One region of the Citricoccus sp. SGAir0253 genome, then DNA from elsewhere that is predicted to be linked to it. Evidence: riboswitches for the same ligand, from Rfam matches in the RefSeq annotation. Region 1 holds a riboswitch; each other region holds the start of a gene.

What was found. Region 1 has a riboswitch for S-adenosylmethionine ahead of E7744_RS12585 (acyl-CoA dehydrogenase). Riboswitches for the same ligand answer to the same signal wherever they lie in the genome.
Region 2: it holds a riboswitch for S-adenosylmethionine, as region 1 does, so the genes downstream of both, E7744_RS13585 (acyl-CoA dehydrogenase family protein) here and E7744_RS12585 (acyl-CoA dehydrogenase) in region 1, are expected to answer to the same signal.
Region 3: it holds a riboswitch for S-adenosylmethionine, as region 1 does, so the genes downstream of both, E7744_RS13610 (ABC transporter ATP-binding protein) here and E7744_RS12585 (acyl-CoA dehydrogenase) in region 1, are expected to answer to the same signal.
Region 4: it holds a riboswitch for S-adenosylmethionine, as region 1 does, so the genes downstream of both, E7744_RS13670 (acyl-CoA dehydrogenase family protein) here and E7744_RS12585 (acyl-CoA dehydrogenase) in region 1, are expected to answer to the same signal.

What each region holds. Positions count from the first base shown of each region.
Region 1 is NZ_CP039424.1:2,882,057-2,886,260, forward strand. It holds gene E7744_RS12580 (acyl-CoA dehydrogenase family protein) at 1-471, opposite strand, end outside; gene E7744_RS12585 (acyl-CoA dehydrogenase) at 551-1,954, opposite strand; SAM riboswitch class IV at 2,009-2,126, opposite strand; gene E7744_RS12590 (long-chain-fatty-acid--CoA ligase) at 2,335-3,972, opposite strand; gene E7744_RS12595 (TetR/AcrR family transcriptional regulator) at 4,075-4,204, shown strand, end outside.
Region 2 is NZ_CP039424.1:3,110,926-3,115,129, reverse strand. It holds gene E7744_RS13595 (methionine ABC transporter permease) at 1-473, shown strand, start outside; gene E7744_RS13590 (MetQ/NlpA family ABC transporter substrate-binding protein) at 607-1,530, shown strand; SAM riboswitch class I at 1,629-1,721, shown strand; gene E7744_RS13585 (acyl-CoA dehydrogenase family protein) at 1,727-3,157, shown strand; gene E7744_RS13580 (hypothetical protein) at 3,322-4,204, shown strand, end outside.
Region 3 is NZ_CP039424.1:3,116,055-3,120,258, reverse strand. It holds gene E7744_RS13615 (aliphatic sulfonate ABC transporter substrate-binding protein) at 1-995, opposite strand, end outside; gene E7744_RS13610 (ABC transporter ATP-binding protein) at 1,163-2,017, opposite strand; SAM riboswitch class I at 2,027-2,124, opposite strand; SAM riboswitch class I at 2,361-2,453, shown strand; gene E7744_RS13605 (LLM class flavin-dependent oxidoreductase) at 2,467-3,879, shown strand; gene E7744_RS13600 (methionine ABC transporter ATP-binding protein) at 3,876-4,204, shown strand, end outside.
Region 4 is NZ_CP039424.1:3,132,336-3,136,539, reverse strand. It holds gene E7744_RS13685 (class F sortase) at 178-660, shown strand; gene E7744_RS13680 (RNA polymerase sigma factor) at 806-1,285, shown strand; gene E7744_RS13675 (anti-sigma factor) at 1,278-2,102, shown strand; SAM riboswitch class I at 2,191-2,291, shown strand; gene E7744_RS13670 (acyl-CoA dehydrogenase family protein) at 2,395-3,720, shown strand; gene E7744_RS13665 (MFS transporter) at 3,717-4,204, shown strand, end outside.

The DNA of each region.
Region 1 (4,204 bases):
GCCCTCCCCCACCGCGTTGTCGATCTCGGTCACCGCGTTCCCGACGACGGCGCCCTCGCCCAGGCGGCGCAGCCACCGGTCGCGGAACGCCGGGTCCGGGTGCCCCAGCACGTTCTCCTGGTTGATCAGGTGGGCGCGCAGCGCCTGGGTCAGGTTGGAGTCCGCGGCCGCGAGCTCGACGATGAGCCCGGCCGACTGCGCGAACGTGAGCCCGGAGCCGCCGTACTCCACCGGCACCCGCAGGGAGGTGAAGCCCGCCTCGGCGAGGCGACGGACGGCGTCGCGGTCGATGATGCGCCCGGCCTCGCGCTCGGCGGCGCTCTCCGCGATGGAGGCGAAGACCGGGGCGAGGCGCTCGCGCACCGCCGCCAGGCGGGCGGCCTGCGCGGCGGCGTCCTGGGCGGGGTCGGTGGCGGTGGCGGTGGTCCCGGCGGTCGGGGTGGTCGCCGCGGGGTCGTGGGTCAGGGTCATTGCTCTGGTCCTTCCGTGGTGGTCTGGGGTCGGGGTGCTCGAGGGCAGGCCCGTCCGGGCGGACGGGTCCCGGACCGGCTCAGGGGCCGGCGGGGGCGGAGTTCCGGGCGGTGGAGTGGAACGGCGGGACGGTCCCGTTGAGGCGGTAGTCGCCGACCGCCCGGGTGCGGTAGACCAGCGGGGTGTGGCTCGCGATGGTGCGCGCGTTCAGCCAGTGCCGGTGCAGCTGCCGCGCGGCGTCCGTGGCCGAGGCGCCGCCGCACTCGAAGACCTGGTTGGTGGCCTCCAGCACCAGCTCGGAGACCACGAGGCTGGCCTCGGACAGGGCCACGTTGGCGCGGGCGTGGGCCTCGAGGACCACCGGGTCCTCCAGGTCCCGGTGGCCGCGCACCTGCCGGAAGGACTCCTCGACCACGGCCGCGGCGGACGTCACGACGTGCCGGGCGGCGGAGACCTTCGCCGAGACCGCGCCGATGACCTGGTGCACCAGCGGGTCCTCGGCGGGGGTCTCGGCCAGGGCGTGGTCGTAGGTGCGGCGGCGCGCCCGCACGAAGTCGGTGATCGCGGCCAGCGCCGCCGCCCCGATCCCGGCCTGCGTGGCGGAGAGCACCACCCACAGCACCGGGTAGGCCAGCACGCCCGTGGGGACGTTGAACTCCTGGGTCCGGTGGGCCCGCACGGGCACCCGGTCGAAGGTGGTGGTGCCCGAGGCGGTGAGCCGCTGCCCGAAGCCGTTCCAGTCGTCGATCCGGCGCACCCCCTCGTGGCCGGCGTCCACGATCGCGAACACCGGCCCCTCGTCCTCCCGGCCGGGCCGCGTGGCGGTCACGAGCAGGTGGTCGGCGAACAGCGCCCCGGTGGAGTAGAACTTGTCCCCCGTGATCTCGGCGACCTCTGGGCTCCCGACGGCCGAGGCGGCCTGGGCGGTGTCCGGATCGGCATCGGTCCACAGCACGGGCCGGGAACCGGCGGCCGGGGGGAGCTCCACGAGCGCGTTGCCGAAGATCCGCCCGGCCGCCACCTCCGCCAGCCACCACTCGGAGACCGCGCCCTGGGACTCGTTCTGGTGCTGCTCGGTGAACATGAAGTGCCCGTGCAGGGCCTGCGGGAGGTTCGAGTCCGCGGCGGCCAGGTCCACCAGCAGGCCGGCGAGCTGAGGCAGGCTCGCCCCGATGCCCCCGTGCTCGCGGGCCAGGCGGACGCGGGTGAAGCCGGAGGCGCGCAGGGCCTCGATCGCGGCGAAGGCCAGCTCGTGGTCCAGTTCCCGCTGGGCCGCCCCGGCCGCGATGGCCGCGAAGACGGGGGCGAAGTGGGCGGTGAGCTGGGCGTCCGTCGGGGCGCCCCCCGCGGTGGCGGCCCACAGGTCCGCGAAGGTGGGCAGGTCTCCCGGCAGCGGGGGCCCGCCGGCCAGCGTCGCGCTACTGCCGTCCGGGCGGGGCGTTCCGGGGGCGGCGGTGCGCTCGGGTCGGGTCGTGTCGGTCATGGTCGCCTCTCGGTCCGGGCACCACGCGAACGGTCCGGGCGTCGGGACCGCGGGGTGCCGTACTTGCCCGCGCCGCCATGCGCGACCGGGCCGAATCCTCACCTGGAGCACCCCACTACGGCGAGAGGGTTGCCGTCCGGCCAGCCAGGGCTTGTCACCGGATCTCGTGATTCTGCTGCCACCCTAGGGGGCGGGGCCCGTGGCCCCAAGGGCCCGGGTCATGTTTCGCCGTCCACCGTCACGGAGGCCGGCGCCCGGGGCGCACGAGGCCCCGTGTGACGTCCGATGACGTCACACGGGGCCTCGTGACGAGGGGGTTCCCTCCGCCCGCTGGCGCGGCCGTCACCACCCGGCCGGCGGCCCGGGGGCCGTCGTCCCGCTCAGGACCTCGCCGGGGACGCCGGCTCCTCGTCCCGGAGGGAGCGCAGCATGGTCTTGCGGATCTTGCCGGTGGCCGTGCGCGGCAGCTCATCCACGAACGTCACGCGGTCCGGCACCTTGAACCCGGCGAGCGACTCCCGGCAGTGGGCGCGGAGCTCCTCGGCGGTCACCGGCGCCCCGGCCTCGGCCACCACGAAGGCCACGGGGCGCTCGCCCCACTTGTCGTCCTGGACCCCGACGACGGCCACGTCGGACACCCGCGGGTGGGCGTGCAGCACGGACTCGACCTCGATCGAGGAGATGTTCTCGCCCCCGGAGATGATGATGTCCTTGGCCCGGTCCATCAGCTGGACGTAACCGTCCGGGTGCATCACGCCGAGGTCGCCCGTGTGGTACCAGCCGCCGCGGAAGGCCTCGGCGGTGGCCTCGGGGTTCTTGAAGTACTCCCGCATGACACCGTTGCCCCGCAGGACCACCTCGCCCAGGGTGGTGCCGTCCGCGGGCAGCCGGTTCAGCTCGGCGTCCATGACGGCGACCTCGCCGGCGTGCACCATCGGCACGCCCTGGCGGGCCATCAGCCGGGCCCGCTCGGCGGCGGGCAGCCCCGCCCACGCCGGCTGCGGCTCGCAGATGGTGAACGGCCCGTACACCTCGGTGAGGCCATAGACGTGCACGGGGGTGATGTTGAGCGCCTCGAGCGCCTCGATGACCGACGGCGGCGGGGCGGCCCCCGCGGTGGTCATCCGCAGCTCCCGGTCCAGGGGGCGGGCACGCCCGGACTCGTGGATCATGGCGCACACGACCGGCGCCCCGCACAGGTGCGTGATGCCCTCGTGGTCGAACGCGTCCCAGATGGCGTCCTGGCGCACCGCGCGCAGGCACACGTGCGTGCCGCCCGCGGAGGTCACCGCCCACGGCGTGCACCAGCCGTTGCAGTGGAACATCGGCAGCGTCCACAGGTAGCGGGTGGTCCCGGTGTAGCCGTTGTGGAACACCGCCCCCTGGGCCGCCAGGTAGGCACCGCGGTGGGTGTAGACCGCGCCCTTGGGCGGGCCGGTGGTGCCCGAGGTGTAGTTGAGCGTGATCGGCGACTCCTCGTCCTCCACCCGCCACGGCAGGTCCGGCCCGGCGGGCCCCTGGGCGAGGAAGTCCTCGTAGGCGAGGGCGCCGGCGTCGGTCCCGCGGGGGTCCGCGTGGCCGGCCTGGTCGTCCACGATCTCCACGACCAGCGGCCGGTGCGGCAGGTCCTGCACGACCTCGCGGACCGTGGCCGCCACGTCGCCGTCCGCGAGCACCACCCGGGCCTCGGAGTGCTCCAGGATGTACTCCAGCTCGCGGGAGGTCAGGCGCGGGTTGAGGGGGCTCAGCACGCCCCCGGCCAGCGGCACGGCGAAGTGGGCCGCGAGCATGGCGGGGACGTTGGGCGCGATCACCGCGACCGTCTGGCCGGGCTCGATCCGCGCCCGGAGGGCCTTGGCCAGCCGCTGCACCTCGGCCGCGAACTCGCGGTAGGTGGAGCGCCGCTCGCCGTACACCACCGCCTCCCGGTCCGGGAACACGGCGGCCGTGCGCCCGAGGAAGGCCAGCGGCGTGAGGGGTTCGTGGGCGGCGGGGCGGTCTTCGGCCAGGGCGGTCATGCGGTCCTCCGGGAGACGGATCGGTGATCTCCGTCACTATCCACTGATACTGGGTATCATGTCAAGCAACTCCGTCTCACCCGCCATGACCCGAGGAGCAGGATGGACCCGGCCACCGCCCCCAGCACGCTCGCCGCCCTGCTGCGGCTCCTGGACGCCCGCGGCTGGGACCGCACCACGGTGGACGACCTGGCCCGGGAGGCCGGGATGAGCCGGGCGACCTTCTTCCGCA
Region 2 (4,204 bases), 230 kb from region 1:
ACATGGGCCGATCCCTGCCGTTCCTCGTGCTGATGGCGGCCATCATCCCGTTCACCAAGTGGGTCACCGGCACCACCCTGGGCATCGCGGCCGCGATCGTGCCCATGACCATCGCCGGCATCCCGTTCTTCGCGCGCCTCGTGCAGAACGCGCTGAACGACCTACCCCGCGAGAACATGGCCGTGGGCCTCGTCACCGGCAGCTCCACCGGACAGATCATCCGGCAGACCCAGTTGCGCGAGGCGCTGCCGGGGCTGGCCTCGGCCGTCACCCTCAACACGATCTCGATGATCGAGTACTCGGCCATCGCGGGCACCATCGGCGCCGGCGGCATCGGGTACCTGGCGGTCACCTACGGCTACCAGCGCTTCGACATGACCGTCATGCTCGCCACGATCATCGCGCTGATCGTGACCGTCCAGGTCGTCCAGTTCATCGGCGACCGGGTGGCCCACGCCCTGGCCCGCCCCTGAAGGCCGTGCCGCCGGCGCCGCCGACTGGGCTGAGCGCCCTGCACCGGCCCGCACGGCCTCGTGCCACCACCGCCCTCCCGACGCCCGGCCCGCCATGCCGCGTCACCGTCGTCGCACTTCCCGAAGGAGCATCATGAGCACTCCGTCCGCCGAACACGCCCACGGCTTCACGCTGCGCCGGCAGCGTGCCGCCTTGCCCTGGAGCATCGCCGCCCTGGCCACCGTGATCGCCCTCGTCCTGGGCATCGTGGTCATCCAACAGTCCAACCGCCCGGCGGTGGCCGCCTCCGGTGCGGCCACCTCCGAGGTGACCGGCCCGCTGCGCGTGCATTACGAGCCCGCCATGGCCGGCGAGGAGAAGATCCTCGACTTCGTGGCCGAGGAGATCGCGCCCGACCACGGCGTGGAGATCGAGGCGGTGGGCATCGAGGACAGCGTCCAGTCCAACCGCGCCGTGGCCGAGGGGTCGATCCACGCCACGATCTTCGAGCACCAGTGGTACATGAAGCAGGTGGCCGATGCCAACGGCTTCGAGCTGACCCCCACCATCGAGCTCTACCAGTGGGCCTTCGGGCTGTACTCCACCCGGTACGACTCGGTGGAGGAACTCCCGGACGGTGCCACGCTGGCCGTGCCCACCGACCTGGCCAACCAGGGGCAGGCGCTGTGGCTGCTCGACCGCGAGGGACTCATCACCCTGGACCCGGACATCGAGCCGCGCACCGCCAAGCTGAAGGACGTGGTGGACAACCCCCGCGGCTTCGAGTTCACCGAGATCGACCTGCTGTCCATGGCACGCACGCTGGACTCCGTGGACGTCGCCATCGGCTACACCAACCTCTTCGACGCCGGCAAGGTCGGCCGGGACAAGGGCATCCTGTTCCCGGACCCGCCCAGGACCTTCGCCTCTCGGCTCATCGTCGGCACGCAGTTCGCGGACACCCCAGAGACGCAGAAGCTCATCGAGGTGTTCTCCGACCCCCGCCTGGAGGAATACCTGAAGACCACGGACGACCCGCTCGTCGCCGGCGTGCTGACACCCGTCTCCGCGGAATGACCGCCCGTCGGCCACGGTGCCCAGCACCGGGGCCGACGGCCGGCCGGCCACGGAACGGAGTTGGCGTTCCGCCCGGGCCGGTGGTCTCATGACAGGGAACACCATCCAGAGCGGCCGAGAGACCTGGCTCGACGACGCCGCAGCAACCCGCCCGACAGGGGCCCGGGTGCTACCGCCAGGACCGATGGAGGACAGCATGACCACTGCAGGCAACAGCACGACCACGGCCCCGGAGGCCCGGGAGGCGGACTCCGGCCCCACCCACCGGAACGGTCGCACCGGTTCCCACTATGCCTCCCTGTCCGCCCGGTTCGCCCCGGCCTTCGCCGAGGTGGCCCGCGGGGAGACCGCCCGCGAGGCGGGCCGCCACCTGCCGTTCGCCCCGCTGGAGCAGCTCCGTGCCGCCGGCCTGGGCGGTCTGACCGTGCCGGAGTCCGCCGGCGGGGCCGGTGCCGGCCAGGAGGACGCGCTGCGGCTGCTCATGGACCTGGCGGCGGTGGACGCGAACACGGCCCACCTGCTGCGCAGCCACCTGAGCTTCGTGGAGCACGTCCTCGTGCAGGCCGACGCCGCCCTGCGCTCGCGCTGGCTGGCGCGGGTGATGGCCGGCGAGCTGGCCGGCAGTGCCCTCTCCGAGTCCCCGGGCCCAGCCCTGGGCGAACTCGCCACCACCGTGTGGAAGGACGACGGGGGCTCGCTGCGCATCCGCGGCCGCAAGTACTACACGACCGGCAGCATCTTCGCCACGTGGACCCTGGCCACCGCCCGGCTGGAGGAGGGCGTCCCGCGCCCGGGCCGGCGTCGGGGGCAGCCTCGCACCGCCCGGCCGGAGGCCGGCCGGCCGGACGATCCCCGGCTGCCCGACCGGACGGACCTGGCGCTCGCCGTCGTGCGGGTGCGCCAGCCGCGCGCGGCCGTCAAGGACGACTGGGACGGCTTCGGCCAGCGGCTCACCGGCACCGGCACGGTCGAGTTCGACGGGGCCGGCGTCGAGGACCTGCTGGTGCTGCCCCCCGCGGACGGGCACGTGCCGCTGCACCACGAGGCCACGCTGATGGCCCTGCTGGCCGGGGTCGGCCGGGCCGCCCTGCGGGACGGGATCGGCCTCACCCGCGCGCGCCGCCGCTCGCCCAACACCGCGGGCGGGCTCACCCCGCGCGAGGACGACCAGCTGCTGGGGATCGTGGGCGAGCTGTCCGCGCAGCAGGCCACCGCCGAGGAACTGGTGCGCGCCGCCGGACGTGACCTCGACGAGGCCCTGGCCGTCGCCGCCCAGCCCGCCGCCGCGGCGACCGCCGAGTCCGCCACGGAGCCGGAGACGGGGACGCACCCCGAGCCTGGCGCCGAGCCCGCCGCCGAGACCGCGGCCGAGGCCATGCGGCGTGCGGCCCTGACGGTCCATCGCGCCCACGTGATGGTGCCGAGGCTCGTGCTGGACACCTGCACGCGGATCTTCGACACCCTGGGGGCCTCGGCCACCAGTACCGACCTGCAGCTGGACCGCCACTGGCGCAACGCCCGCACTCTCGCCAGCCACGATCCGGCCGTGTTCATGGCCCGGATGGTGGGGGACTGGGAGGTGAACGGCACCCGGCCCGTGCCGTACCTGACCACCGGGACCGTCTGACCGCGACCGCCTGACCACCAGGACCCCCTGACCACCAGGACCCGCTGCCGGCCGGTGCCGGCACCGCGGCCCCAGCCGGCGAAGATTTCCCCCGCCCCGACCCATCCGGCCGGGCACCTGCTCCGAACACCAGACGTCACCGCTGGATCGACCAAGGAGCAGTCATGACCACGAACACCGCCCGGAAGACCACCACCGTCCTCGGCGCCGTCGCCCTCGCCCTGTCCCTCGCGGCCTGTGGCGCCGGTGGCGGAGCCGGCGGGGAGTCCGGCCAGTCCTCCAGCCCGGCGGCGTCGGCCTCGCCCTCGATGTCGGAGTCGATGTCCGGGGCGATGTCCGCCTCGCCCTCGGCGTCCGCGGGCATGTCCGAGGACATGCCGGAGGCCTCATCCGCGGCCATGCCGATGCCGGCCTCCACCGGCGATCCGTTCGCCGACGCGCGGACCGCCGCGGCGCACATGCCCGAGACCGCCGAGACGCTGGCCGCCGGCCTCGTCGCCGCGGCCGACGTGGACGGGGACCCGGCCTCCGAGGCGGCCACCCTGCGCGCCACCCTCACGGCCCAGCTGCAGGAGCACGTCTACCTGGCCGGCATCACCGTGGCCACGGCCTATGCCACCGACCTCGAGAGCCCGGAGACCGAACTGGCCTCCGCCGCCCTGGACGAGAATTCCCAGGAGCTCGCCGCGACCATCGAGGCGGCCTCGGACGCCGAGACCGCCGAGGCGTTCCTCGCGCTGTGGCGCGAGCACATCGGCTACTTCGTCGACTACGCGGCGGCCGAGAAGTCCGGTGATGCGGCCGGCCAGGAGCAGGCCGTCGCCGACCTGGAGGGGTACACGCGGGAGGCCGGGGCCTTCTTCGAGGAGCTCACGGGCGGCGAGCTGCCGGCCGATGCCGTGACCGAGTCCCTGCACGGCCACGTGGACACCCTCACCGCCGCGATCGACGGCCTCGCCGCCGGCGATCCCGCGGCCTACGGCGACCTGCGGGCCGCGGCCCACCACGTGGGCGAGGCCGCCGGCACGATCACCGGCGGCGTGGTCG
Region 3 (4,204 bases), 230 kb from region 1:
AGCAGCTCGGCCAGGGCGGTGTCCACGTTGTCCTGGCTGGCGACGTCGCCGGTCTCCACGAGGATGGGCCCGACCCGCTCCAGCACGTCCAGCTGGTCCTGCCCGGGCACGGGGTCCACGTCCAGGTTCGAGCGCTCCTCGATGACCGTGGTGGCCACCTCCTCGTCCAGCCCGGCGACCTCGGCGAGGATCCGCGCCGTCTCCTCGGGGTTCTCCAGGGACCAGGCGCGCGCCTTCTCGTAGACGTCCACCACCGTCTGGGCCAGCTCGGGGGATTCCTCGAGGAAGGACTCCGTGGCGTTGAGGAAGCCGTAGGTGTTGAAGTCGACGTTGCGGTAGAACAGCTCCGCGCCCTCGGCCTCCGCTCCGGCCATGATCGGGTCGAGGCCGGCCCAGGCGTCCACGGAGCCGTTGTCCAGGGCGGTCTTGCCGTCGGCGTGCTGCAGGTTCTGCACGGTGACCTCGGACGGGTCCACCCCGGCCTCCTCGAGGGACTGGATGAGGAAGAAGTATGGGTCGGTCCCCTTCGTGGCCGCCACGTCCCGGCCGGCGAGGTCCGCGACCTCGGTGATGTCCGAGTCGGGGCCGGTGACCAGGGCGGACCACTCCGGCTGGGAGTACAGGGCGATGGTCTTGATCGGGGTGCCGTTGGCCCGGGCCAGCAGGGCCGCGGAGCCGGCGGTGGAGCCGACGTCGATGGCCTCGGCGCGCAGCGCCTCGTTGGCCTTGTTGGAGCCGGCGGACTGGACCCAGTTGACGGTGACGCCCTCGTCCGAGAGCTCCTCCTCCAGCCAGCCCTTCTCCTTGATCACGAGGGAGAGGGGGTTGTAGGTGGCGAAGTCGATGTCCAGGGTGCCGCCGCTGCCGCCACCGGCGGTGCCGGAGGCCCCGGCCTGGGCGGCGCCGCCGCCTGAGCCCTCGCCGGCCACGCAGCCGGTCAGGGCGAGGGCGGAGACGGCCAGGGCGGCGGTGGAGAGGGCAAGTCGTGAGCGCATGGGGATGCCTTTCGGGACGGTTGCGGTGATGCAGGGAAACGCGGAAGGAGGCGGCCGGGCGTGGAGCACGGCCGGGAGGGAGGTTGGGGGGCCGTCCGGGCGCGGACGGCCCGCCCGTGGAGGGGCCCGGACCGAGGAGCCGGTGCCGGACGGGGCGGGCCCGCCGCTCAGCGGCGGTGGGCGTCCACCCCGAGGCCGTCCAGCAGCTCGGAGCGCAGGGCGGCGAGCTCGGCCGAGCCGCGGTCCCGGGGGCGCTCGCCGGGCACCGTGAGGACGGTGCGGGCGGAGGCACCCGGGGCGGCGTCCGGCGCGTGGTCCCGGCCGAGGAGCAGGATGCGGTCGGCCAGCTGCAGGGCCTCGTCCACGTCGTGGGTGACGAGCAGGATGGTGGTGGCGGTGCGCGCGTGGATGTCCAGCAGGAGGTCCTGCATCCGCATCCGGGTCAGTGCGTCGAGGGCACCGAACGGCTCGTCCAGCAGCAGCACGCCGGGCCGGCGCGCCAGGGCCCGGGCGAGCGAGGTGCGCTGGGCCATGCCGCCCGAGACCTCGCGCGGGCGGTGCCCGGCGTGGGCGGCCAGCCCGACGAGCTCGAGGAGGTGGTCCACGCGCTCGCGGCCCTCGGCGCGGCCGGTTCCGTGCGGCAGGCCCAGGGACACGTTCTGGTGGATGGTGCGCCAGGGCATCAGGCGGGGTTCCTGGAACCCGACGGCGGTGCGTGCGTCATGCGGCGCGACCCGCCGGCCGCCGATGAGGATCTCGCCGGTGTTCCCGGTGTCCAGGCCGCCCGCGGCCCGCAACAGGGTCGACTTGCCGCAGCCGGAGGCGCCGAGGATGGCGAGCACCTCGCCCGGGGCGACCTCCAGGGTCAGGTCCCGCAGGACGGTGCGCTCTCCCTCGAGGCCGGGGAAGGAGCGGCCGACGCCACGGAACTCCACGGACAGGCTCGCGGCCGTGGCGTTGCCGGGTGACCCCACGCGGGCTCCCGTGCCGGCGGCCAGGCGCGGTTCGGCAAGGGCGGTCATGATCATCACTCTCCATCGCTTCTGGCATGAGCACCGTTTCCCGGTCGGGGACCGGGCGGTTGCTGCGGCGTCACGGAGCCAGATCTCTCGGCCGCTCTGGATGGTTGGTGGCAATAGTGAAGCAGGTGCGGGACGGCGCCGCCACCACCGATGCCGCTTTGGGCGGCGTGTCGTGGCGTCCCGGGAAGCGGGGACCGCTGCCTGCGTCACGTGACGTCACGGAGCGTCATGCTGGACCCTCATCGGGGCAGCCTGCAGCGTTCCTGGCGCGGGGTGATCGGTACGCGTCGGAGTGTGACGCCCGGTTGGCGCCCCGGCTCCGGACGGCCCCACAGTGGATCCGTAACCATCCAGAGCGGCCGAGAGATCTGGCTCGACGACGCCGCAGCAACCCGCCCGACAGGGGCCAGGGTGCTACCGCCAGGATCGATGGAAGGACGTGCATTCCCATGCACCCTCATGCCCCGAGACGGATCCGCTTCAACGCGTTCGACATGAACTGCGTGGGCCACCAGTCCCCCGGACTGTGGCGGCATCCGGACGACCGGTCGTCCGAGTACAACACCATTGCCTACTGGACACACCTGGCCCAGGTCATCGAGCGGGGCCGCTTCGATGGGCTGTTCATCGCAGACGTCCTGGGCACCTACGACGTCTATGGCTCCTCGAACCGGGCCACCTTGGCCGCGGGGACGCAGGTCCCGGTCAATGACCCGGTGCTCCTCGTCAGCGCGATGGCCGCGGTGACCGAGCACCTGGGCTTCGGGATCACCGCCGGAACGGCGTTCGAGCATCCCTACCCCTTCGCCCGCCGCCTGGCAACGCTGGACCACCTGACCGGTGGCCGGGTCGGCTGGAACGTCGTGACCGGCTACCTTCCCTCGGCCGCGCGCAACATGGGGCAGCGGGACCAGGCCGCCCACGACGACCGTTACGACCACGCAGACGAATACCTCGAGGTCGTCTACAAGCTGCTCGAGGGGTCGTGGGAGGACGGCGCCGTGGTGCGGGACCGCCGGTCCAGCGTCTTCACCGACCCGGATCGCGTGCACGAGATCGGGCACGCCGGTGCCCACTTCACCGTGCCCGGCATCGCGATCACGGAGCCGAGCCCCCAGCGCACGCCCGTCGTCTACCAGGCCGGGACCTCCCCGCGGGGGCTGCGCTTCGCCGGGGAGAACGCCGAGTGCGTCTTCGTCGCCGCCCCGACCCGGCAGAGGCTCGCGCAGGCCGTGACCGGGATCCGTGCTGCCGCCATCGAGGCCGGTCGGGAGCCGGGCGACGTCAAGGTCTACACCCTGCTCACGGTGATCACCGGGCCGGACGAGGCCGCCGCGCAGGCCAAGCACGAGGACTACGCCTCGTACATCGACCACCAGGGGGCCCTGGCCCTGCTCTCGGGGTGGATGGGCATCGACTTCTCGCAGTACGGCCTGGACGACGTCATCGGCCATGACGTCCAGACCAATGCCGTCCAGTCGGCGGTCGACACCTTCCGCGCCTCTGCGGGTGACGACGAGCCCTGGACCGTCCGCCGCCTCGCCGAGTGGGTCGGCATCGGCGGCTTCGGTCCGGTCGTCGTCGGATCGGGGGCCCAGGTGGCCGATGAGCTCCTCGACTGGGCCCGAGAGACCGACGTGGACGGCTTCAACCTGGCCTACGCGATCACCCCCGGCACCTTCGAGGACGTGGTCGAGTACGTGGTGCCCGAACTCCAGGCCCGGGGCGCCTATCCGACCGACTACGAGGAGGGCACCTTGCGCCACAAGCTGTTCGGACGTGGGGACCGGCTCCCCGCCAACCACCGCGGGTCCGGCTTCCGGATCGGCGCGCTCGCCATGAGCGGGGGCGCGGAGCGGTGATCGAGATCAGGAACCTGCACAAGTCCTATGCCGGACACGACGGGCCGGTCGAGGTCCTCAAGGGCATTGACCTGGTCGTGCCCGAGGGCACCATCACGGCCGTCGTCGGACCGTCCGGTGCGGGCAAGACCACCCTCTCGCACTGCATCTCCCTGCTGGAGAAACCCACCAGCGGAGAGATCCTCGTCGACGGAAGGGACCTCTCCCACCTGCGGGGACGGCAACTGCGCTCCGCCCGAAGGGCGATCGGCACCATCTTCCAGCACTCGGCCCTGCTGCGGCGGATCACGGTGGCGGAGAACGTCGCCCTGCCCCTGCGCAACCT
Region 4 (4,204 bases), 250 kb from region 1:
CCGGCCCGCCCCGACGGGGCCTCCCCGGCGCCGGGGGACCGGCCCGGTGCCGGCCCCGGCACCCCACGCGCCGGGGCCGGCGTCGGTCCGGCGGCCGCGGCGGACCGGCCGGCGACTCCCGCCCCGGCGGATGACCGTGCCTCCGCCGTCCCGGCCGCCCGCGCCGCGGACGTGCCGGTGGCCTCCGCCGCGCTGCGGCCCGCCGAGCCGGTCCCGGCACCGGTCCGCCTGCGGTACGAGGCGATCGGGGCGGACGTGCCCGTGATGCCCACCGGCGTGGCCGGCGACGGCCAGATGGAGATCCCCGAGGACGCGGCCACGGCGGGCTGGTACCGGTTCGGGCCGGCGCCGGCGGACGGGGAGGGCCACACGGTCCTCGCCGCCCACGCCGGCTCGGTCGAGACGCCCCGCGGGCCGCTGTACGCCCTGCGGGACGCCGCGGCGGGGGACCTCGTGCGGCTGTGGGACCAGGACGGCACGGAGCACCGCTACCGCGTCACCACCGTGGAGCAGCTCGGCAAGGACGGCCTGGACTTCACGCCCTACTTCGACCGGACCGGCCCGGCCCGGCTGGTGCTCGTGACCTGTGGCGGCCAGTGGCGCCCGGAACGGGAGAGCTATGCGGACAACATCATCGTGGTGGCCGAACCGGTCCCCTGAGCCGTATCCTCGGCTCCAGACGATGCCGCCGGCCTGGTGCCACCCCGGCTGAAGGGCCGGCCCCGGCCCGGCCGGGACCGACCGAGGAGACACGCTGGACAGCGACGACCTGCCACGCCGCTTCGCGGCCGGAGCACCGGACGCCATGAGGGAGGCCTACTCCCTGCACGGGCGGCTGGTGTTCTCGCTGTGCATGGCCGCGCTGGGCCAGCGCCAGGACGCCGAGGACGCCGCCCAGCAGGTGTTCACCCGCGCCTGGCGCTCCCGCGAGAGCTACGACCCGTCCCGGCCCCTCGGCGGCTGGCTGACCGGGATCACCCGGCGCGTGGTGGCGGACGTCTTCGCCGCGCGCGAGCGCCAGCGCCGGGCCGTGGACGCCACGGCCGGCGAACAGCCACGGGAGGACCGCCAGCTCTCCGAGCAGGTGGTGGACCGGGTGCTCGTCCACGAGGCCCTGGACCGGCTCGGCCCGCCCCAGGATGAGATCCTGAGGATGGCCTTCGTGCAGGACCTCCCGCAGGCCCAGATCGCCGAGCGGCTCGGCATGCCGCTGGGGACGGTCAAGTCGCATGTCCACCGGGGACTGGCCCGGCTTCGAGTAGCACTGGAGGTGAACGATGGCTGAGACGACGGAACGGCACCTGACCGAGGACGACCTCGCCTCGATCGCCACCGGCGCGGCCCCCGGCGCGGCGGTGGCCGCCCACCTGCTCGCGTGCCCGCCCTGCCGCGAGGACCTCGCGCGCACGGAGCGCGCGGTCGCGGCCCTGGCCGCCCCCGTGGAGCTCCACGAGCCGCCAGCCGGCCTCTGGGAGGCCATCGAGCGGGACCTCGGCACCGCGTTCCCGGACCCCTCGCCCCTGCGGCCGCTACCGGGAGACGACCGGCCGGCGCCCCGACCCGGCGGGGCGGGCGCGGCGGGACCCGAGGAGGGCGGCTCCGTGTCCTTCCTGCCGCGGGCGAACCGCCGTCGCTGGCCGGTGATCGCCGCCGCCGCGGCCGCCGGGCTCGTCGTGGGCGCCGCGGGCGCCGCGCTCGTGACCGCGGCACTCACCGGCGACGACGGCGGGAACGGCACGCCGCAGGGGCCGGTCGCCGTCGGGGAGGCCGTCCTGGACCCGGTGACGGCGGCGGACGTGGCCGGCCGGGCCGAGATGGTCTCCGAGCCGGACGGCGGGCTGCGCCTGACCGTGGACGTCTCCAAGCTGCCCGAGAGCGGCTACTACGAGGTGTGGCTGCGGGACGAGGAGGCCAGCCGGCTGATCTCGCTGGGCACGGTGACCGCCACGACCACCACGCTGCCGGTGCCCTCCGGGGTGGACCTGGCGCGGTTCCCCGTGGTGGACGTGTCGCAGGAGGACTTCGACGGCAACCCCGCGCACAGCGGCGTGACCCTCGCCGCCGGCCCGATGACGCGGACCGGGGACGCCACCGCCGGCTGAGCCCGGCCCGGGGCGCGGGTCCCGCGCGTGTGTCCCGGCGTGACGCGCGCCACCCCGGGGGCCGCCACGTGCTGTTACGGTGGTCGGGTAACCATCCAGAGCGGCTGAGAGACCTGGCTCGACGACGCCGCAGCAACCCGGGGGGACCTCGTTCCCCACGACGGGTGCTAAGGCCAGGACCGATGGAGATCCCGGAACCGCCGTCGGTCTGTGCGTCGGCGCGTGCCGGCGTGCCGGCCGTTCCGAGGCATGGGTTGCCGGTAATCCTCGGTGCGACCGAGAGGACCGCCGAATGACGCAGGGCACGGCCGAGAGGGCCGCCACCAGCCAGACCACCACCAGCCAGGCCACTCCCCGCAACCTCGCCACCGGGCTCCCCGCCGACCACGCCGGGCTGCGCGAGCACTTCGCCCCGCTCCTGGCGGAGATCGCCGCCGGGTCCCTGGAGCGGGACCTGGAGCGCCGGCTGCCGTTCGCCGAGGTGCGCCGCCTGGACGAGGCCGGCTTCGGGACGCTGCGGGTGCCGCGCGAGCACGGCGGGCCGGGGGTGAGCGTGGAGGACTTCACCCGGCTGCTGGTGGACCTCGCCGAGGCCGACTCCAACATCGCGCACCTGTACCGCTCGCACGCCGGCTTCGTGGAGTCGCTGCGCTTCCTGCCGGCCCGGGTCCAGGACGCCTGGTACCCCCGGGTGCTGGCCGGGGCCACCGTGGGCAACGCCTCCACCGAGAAGGGCGGCAACGCGCTGGGCACCCTCAACACCGTGCTGCGCCGCACGGAGGCCGGCTGGGTGCTCACCGGCCGGAAGTACTACGCCACCGGCTCGGTCTTCTCCGACTACACGCGGGTGTCCGCCGCCCTGGACGGCCAGGACGGCCGCCGCTTCGCCGTGGTGGCCACGGACGCCCCGGGCGTCACGTTGGAGGACGACTGGGACGGCTTCGGGCAGAAGCTCACCGGCACCGGCACCGCGGTCTTCGAGGACGTCTCCGTCCCCGAGGACGCGGTGCTGGACCGCACCGCGGGCAGCGCCGAGGCGGTCCACGAGGCCGCGTTCTTCCAGCTCGTCCTGCTGGCCGTGCTGGCCGGGATCGCCCGGGCCGCCCGGCGCGACGCGGTGGCCACCATCGCCGGCCGCACCCGGACGTTCAACACCGGGCTGGGCCTGCCGTTCCGCGAGGACCCCCTGATCCAGGAGGCCACCGGCCGGATCTCCGCGAAGGCCTTCGCGGCCGAGGCCACGGTGCTGCACGCCGCCCGCGCCCTCGACGCCGGCCTGGCCGCCGCGACCGCCGCCGGCGCCGACCGCCCGGGGTTCCGGGGCACCCTGCCGGCGGCGCTGCACGCGTCCGAGATCGCCGTCGAGCACGCACAGGTGACCGTGCCGGAACTGGCCCTCGGCGCGGCCCAGGACCTGTTCCTCACCGTGGGCGCCTCCGCCACCTCCACCGCCAAGGGCCTGGACCGGCACTGGCGCAACGCCCAGACGGTGGCCACCCACAACCCCATCGCCTTCCGCGCCCGTGCCCTGGGCGACCACGCCATCAACGGCACCCTGCCCGAGGGGCTGAACGCCATCGGCGACGCCCGCACCACCACCGCGGGAGGCCGCGCATGAACACCACGACCACGCCGTCCACCGCCGCCGCGCCGCCCCGGGGCCGGGCCTCCGCCCTCGTGCACGGCAAGAAGCGCGTGCTCGCCTCGGCCTTCGCCGGCACCACGATCGAGTGGTACGACTTCTACCTCTACGGCACCGCCGCGGCCCTGGTCTTCAACGTCCAGTTCTTCCCCATGGCCACCGAGCTGGGCGGGATCGTCGCCTCCTTCGCCACCCTCGCCGTCGGGGTGGTGGCCCGGCCCCTCGGCGGGATCGTCGGCGGCCACCTCGGGGACCGGATCGGCCGCAAGGCCCTGCTCGTCGCCTCCCTGCTGGTCATGGGCATCGCCTCCACCCTCATCGGGCTGCTGCCGACCTTCGACGCGATCGGTTGGTGGGCCGTCGTCGGGCTGGTGGTCCTGCGCATCCTGCAGGGCCTGTCCACGGGTGCGGAGTGGGGCGGCTCGGCGCTGCTGAGCGTGGAGCACGCCCCGGCCCGCCA